2 regions of the Dellaglioa algida genome follow, and region 2 is predicted to be linked to the other one. Evidence: predicted binding sites of a transcription regulator. Region 2 holds the regulator's gene; the other holds the start of a gene.
The links. Region 2 encodes LexA, which represses DNA repair genes until DNA is damaged. Its sites were predicted from a motif close to CNAACANNTGTTNG; they were not measured.

Region 1 (3,214 bases), on a different contig from region 2:
AGACCAAGTTTCTTGTTTATTTTACTAATAAAATGTAAACTTATATTATTGATTTTGATACTAATAAAGAGGACTGAGACCTCAAAAAACGAGAGTGGTGTGAAGTAATGGAAACTCAACAAAAAGCATTATTTATTATCTTTGGTGGAACCGGTGATTTGGCAAAACGTAAATTATATCCTTCTCTTTTCAAGTTATTTGAAAAAGGATTTTTAAATGAAAATTTTGCCGTTATTGGGACTGCAAGACGTCCTTGGACAGACGATTTTTATCGAAATGTTGTTACTGAATCCTTAGTTGGAGTCAGTGGAGATAAAACTAAAATCGCTGATTTTGCCTCACATTTTTATTATCAATCGCATGATGTAACTGATGTTGCGCACTACATAACGTTAAAGAAATTGGCTGACGACCTTGATGCTAAATATCAAATTGAGGGTAATCGTATGTTTTACTTAGCAATGTCACCTCAATTCTTTGGGACAATTGCAACTCATTTGGGCTCTCAAAACTTGGTTACTAAAAATGGATTTAATCGTTTAATTATCGAAAAACCATTTGGTCGAGATTTTGAAAGTGCCAAAAAATTAAATGATGAGATTTCAAATACTTTTGATGAAAGCCAAATATTTAGAATTGATCATTACTTGGGTAAGGAAATGATTCAAAATATTCCGGCAATTCGCTTTGGTAATATAATTACGCAAACATTGTGGAATAATAAATATATTGATAATATCCAATTAACATTAAGCGAATCATTAGGCGTTGAAGAACGTGGTGGTTACTATGAAACAAGCGGTGCTATGCGTGATATGTTCCAAAATCATATTATGCAGGTAGTATCATTGTTAACGATGGATATGCCAAAAGAATTTGTTGCATCAGAAATTCGTAAAGAGAAATTGAAGGCCTTAGAGGCTATTCGCATTTTAAAACCTGAAGAGGTTGATGCAAACTTTATTCGTGGACAATATGGATCTAACAAGGCAGGGACTGAAAAGGCTTACCGCGATGAAGAACAAATTGCACCAGATTCGATGATGGAAACGTTTATTGCTGGACGCTTAATGATTGATAACGAGCGTTGGTCCGGTGTACCAGTTTACGTTCGAAGCGGTAAGCGTCTCGTTGAAAAAAATACTGAAATCAATATTGTTTTTAAAAATGTTGAAAAAAATATTTTTGGAACGAGTGATGAACATGAACATTTAGGTAAAGATGTATTAACGATCACGATTGAACCTGATGAGCGCTTCAGACTTACAATTAACACTAAAGAAATTGGTCAAGGTTTTAATACAAATAAAACTAATTTGGATTACGTTAATTCTCCTGAGACAAAAGCTAATACACCAGAAGCATACGAAAAATTACTTTTGGATGCTTTGAACGGGATTGCGATTAACTTTGCGCATTGGAATGAAGTTGCTAAAGCTTGGAATGTGGCAGACGTCATTTTGAATTCATGGCATAATAACGATGATGACAAGACGATATTCCCTAACTACCTGAGCGGTTCTATGGGGCCAGAAGCATCAGCTAAGTTATTAACAGATGATGGCAATTACTGGATTTATAATCCTGAAAAATAATTAAAAGTAACGTTTCGATAATAATCGAGGCGTTATTTTTTTTGCAAACGATTCTTTATTGCAGATAGGACGGGTAAGAAGTCAAAGTGATAGATGACAATGATGAGTGATTGGTTTTAAATAGAACGTATGTTTGTTATAATGAATTAAGAAAAGGGGTGGACTAATGGCTGAGTTGAATGGTATCACAATAGATGAGAATTTATTAAAAAGGAAAATAATTCATGTTGATATGGATGCTTTTTATGCATCAATTGAAGAACGTGAACATCCCGAATTTATCGGAAAGCCATTAGTAATCGCTCATGATCCTAGAAAAAATGGTGGTCGTGGCGTTGTTGCCACAGCTAACTATGAGGCCAGAAAATTAGGTATCCACTCTGCCATGGCGGCACAAGAAGCTTATGAAATTTGTCCTAAAGCTATTTTTAAAGCACCGGATTTCACGTTGTATAAAGAGGTTTCAAGTCAACTTCATGAAATATTTCATGAATACACCGAAATGATTGAACCAATTGCATTTGATGAAGCCTATTTGGATGTTACGCAGAACAAAAAAGAAATTAAGAGTGCTATTCAGGTGGCACATTTGATTCAAAGAGAGATTTATCAGAAATTACATTTAACCTGTTCAACAGGCGTTTCATACAATAAATTTTTGGCAAAATTAGCATCAGATTATAATAAGCCGGCAGGTATGACGCTAATACTTCCAGGCGATGTTATTCCTTTTTTATCCAGTTTACCGATTGGGAAATTTAGGGGTGTTGGTAAAAAAACGGCTCCTAAGATGATTGATCAAGGTATTTTTACTGGAAAAGAACTGTTGGAAAAATCTGAGGTTGAATTAATACAACAATTTGGTAAATTAGGCTATTTCTTATACAAACGAGTGCGTGGCGTAGATGACAGACCAGTTGAATGGCAAAGAGAACGAAAGTCTATTGGAAGTGAGCGAACATATGGAAAATTGTTGATGACGATTGACGAGGTGGAAACTCAGCTTAGATATATTGCGAGCTTAGTTTCGGAAACGTTGAATAAACAACAGAAACATGGGAAAACATTAGTTATTAAAGTTCGGTATCAAGATTTTACGACACTCACAAAAAGATTAACATTGGACGAATTTATCCGTAATGATGCGGCCACGATTTATTTTTATGGTCGGCAGATATTTGATGAAATTTTAGGTGCCGAGAAGGGGATTCGATTACTTGGATTAACGATGACAAATTTGGCACCAATCGGTTTTGAAAACATGAAGTTGCCTTTATTTGAAAAAAAAGTGTTGAATCAGCCTTTGTAATTGGGCTCAATAACCGTTATACTTAAGAGCAACTTTGGAAATGAAAGAAGATTAATCATGAAAATTACATGGCTTGGACAATCCAGTGTTCAAATTATTACTGATAATCAGTTAACGATTTTAATTGATCCATTCATTAAAGACAATCCATTAGTTAAGACAACTGTTGCGGAATTAGATCCGGATTACATTTTGGTAACCCATGCACATTATGATCATGTGGGTGATACGATTGAGTTGGCTAAGCAATCTGATGCTACGGTTATTTCAATTACTGATTTAGCTAATTATTTTAAATCTGAAGGATTAA
Region 2 (3,214 bases):
TCAACGTTGAAAATGCGGCCTGCGAGGTGGCAAACGCGGTATGTATTTTAGTTCCCAAAAATCTGGCCATAACCGCTAATAAAGGCAACGGTATTATTGCTAAAATAGTTAACCGCCAATCGATTAAAACAACCATTGCAATGATTGTCGTTCCACCCGTTATAATTGAATCGGCAAAAGTCAAGATACCGGCACCAGCAACCTGTTGAATAGCCGTTAAATCATTGGTAGCATGAGCCATCAGGTCACCCGTCCTATTTTGTTGAAAAAAAGACTGATCCATTTGCATAAAATGTTTAAATAATCTGGTACGTAATATTTTTTCAAGTCGAGCTGCACTCCCCCAAATATTAGTTCGCCAAATATACCGGAAGAGGTATTGTCCTACTGCAACGAAAATAAGAATTCCAACCCAAATAGCTAATTTACGCACTGTTAGTTCATTTCTACTCATGCTATCAACAATGTTTCCAATAATCTTTGGTGGTACAATTTGAAAAATTGCTACTAGAATCAAGAAAAATACGCCAATACCATACGATTTCTTTTCTTGTTTAAAAAACCATCCTAGTTTTCTAAATATGTTCATTTCAAATTCCCCCTTTTTGTGAAAAAAAAACAAGCAAAGAAAACCCTTGCCTGTTTATAAAATATTAAATTATTTTTTTTGTGAGCTATTTTTTGCTTGCGCATTCATTGATGACATCATTTGATGCAATTTCTTTTCAGAAGGTTTTTGGCCCATTTGGACCATCATCATTCTTAACATATCTTCATTGATTGGCGGGTTCTTTTGTAAATACGTTTCCATATATTTACGAGCACCGAAAAATCCTCCGACAAGTCCAACTGCTAACGCAATAACGGCGATTAATATCGTCATTCCCATTGACATAATTCAAGACCCCTTTCCATACACTTCAATCATTAATTCTACACAATTATCACATAAAAGAAAAGGTAAATATGCGTAAAGCGCTAACTATTTTCCTAGTCGTCTCGTAAGCCCTTATCACGTTGAACTTTTTTAACTTTATCGGGTGTTACTTCCTTACCCGTTTTATCATATACTTGCATCATTTCAACACGGCTTCTGAAACTTTCCCTAAATAAAGCAAGATAAGTTTCACGAAGTTCTTTTCTCTCAGCTTCTTCGGCTTTTGTTAAGCCTTCATCTGTTTTACTTTTTGCAGTTAATTCATTAATTCTTGGTGCTAAATCTTCTGGGATCATCAGCTATCACTCCTTAAAATTTCATTAATAATCATAACTGATAATATCATAAAAAACAATTAATTAAATTAACCGAACGTTTGTTTGCAACAAGTAGCCTCATATGCTACTATTAAAGTAATAAATAAGGATGATGAGGTGTACGAAATGACAAAAGCATCTGACAGCAAACAACTTGCGGTCTTGCGCTTTATTCATGAACGAGTAGATACAAAGGGCTACCCGCCAACGGTTAGAGAAATTGGCGAAGCTGTTTCTTTATCTTCAACTTCTACGGTTCATGGACACATTGCTCGACTTGAGAAAAAAGGATTATTAACTAAAGACCCAACAAAACCTAGAGCCATCGAACTTACGCCACTTGGTTTAGACGCCATTGGAATTAATAGTCACGAAAATTTAATTCCAATGGTAGGAACAGTTACGGCTGGTGTCCCTATCTTGGCAGTCGAACAGGTAACGGATTACTTCCCGCTACCACCTGATTTCAACTCTTCGGATGATCTGTTCATGTTAACCATTCGCGGAGAAAGTATGATTAATATCGGTATATTAAATGATGATCAAGTCATTGTCAGAAAACAATCAAACGCCGAGAACGGTGAAATTGTTATTGCAATGAATGAATTCGACGAGGCAACGTGTAAAAGATTTTTTAAAGAAGAAAATCACTTTCGTCTCCAGCCAGAGAATGATTCAATGGCACCAATCATCTTAGATCAGGTTTCTATTCTGGGTAAGGTTATTGGTCTCTATCGTCATTTTTAATTAAAAAGCCGTCAAAATTAGTTAAACTAATTTTGACGGCTTTTTCTATTGAATAAGATATTGTCTTTGCATGTTTTTACTACCAGTCAAAACAAATTTAGAATGATCATTTTTATAATCAAGCTCTATATCCGCCCCATCGTTTTTTAATTGACTTTGATACATTTCTTCGTATGCCTCAACAGATACTTGAACTCGTGATTCTAAATTTATTTGTGGCAACCTGTCTTCAAATTCAGACGCTAACTTACCAGAAAAAAATTCACCAACGGCTCCTGATCCGTAACTGTATAATCCAACTCTATCACCAATTTTTAAATCATTGCTGTTTTCGAGTAAGGAAATAAAACTCAAGTACAACGATCCAGTATATAAGTTTCCTACTTGATTATTGTATCTTTTTGCCGCTTCAAATTCGCGTGTCAATTCTATTTTTTCGTCTTCATTAGCTTCTAATAAGACCTCTCTCAAGCCCTTGGTACCCAATTTTGTATATGGCAAATGAAATAACATCGCTTTAAAGTCAGATAATGTTAATTTTGTCTTACCCTTGTACTCAGTCCACGTTTTATTAAAAAAGTCTAAGTAGACATTTTGTGATGTTTTGCCATCTACAAGTGCCTCGCTATGATTCAAAGGACGCCAAAAATCCATTGTATCTCCTGTTATAAATCCACTCTCTTCATCTAGCTCTAAAATACCCGGATTTTTTGTAATCAGCATCGCAACGGCACCGCCACCCTGTGTAGGCTCACCCGAAGTATGCAGACCATATCTGGCAATATCCGCCCCAATAACTAGCACTTGACTGCCCGGGTTAAGGGCAACATGTCCTTTTGCCAATTGAATTGCAGCAGTTGCACCATAACAAGCCTGTTTAACTTCAATTGCCCTCACATGGCTTAATCCAAGTAACCCAGAAATGTATGCTCCAGCTGACTTGGAATTGTCAATTCCGGACTCTGTTGCAAAAATAACAAAATCAATTTTACCTCTGTTTTCATCATCTATCAATGAATCCGCCGCATTGGTACCCAATGTTACAACATCTTGCGTCGCTGGAATTACAGCCATTTTTGATTGACCAATACCAATCAAATACTTATCAGGATCCACACCCCTAGCTAGAGCCAACTCAGTCATATCAACATACTCGTTCGATGTAAAAAAGTTAATTCGATCGATTCCAATTTTCATTACTTATAACCAACTT

Region 1: a site for LexA is predicted at 1,718-1,731, ahead of dinB (DNA polymerase IV). Genes of this name have one in related genera too.

Annotation. Positions count from the first base shown of each region.
Region 1 covers NZ_JANXLE010000009.1:36,421-39,634, reverse strand. The annotation lists gene zwf (glucose-6-phosphate dehydrogenase) at 108-1,595, shown strand; gene dinB (DNA polymerase IV) at 1,762-2,904, shown strand; gene N0K73_RS07515 (metal-dependent hydrolase) at 2,962-3,214, shown strand, end outside.
Region 2 covers NZ_JANXLE010000002.1:169,089-172,302, forward strand. The annotation lists gene N0K73_RS02520 (ABC transporter ATP-binding protein) at 1-589, opposite strand, end outside; gene N0K73_RS02525 (YneF family protein) at 659-895, opposite strand; gene N0K73_RS02530 (DUF896 domain-containing protein) at 991-1,233, opposite strand; gene lexA (transcriptional repressor LexA) at 1,381-2,001, shown strand; gene N0K73_RS02540 (hydroxymethylglutaryl-CoA synthase) at 2,047-3,198, opposite strand.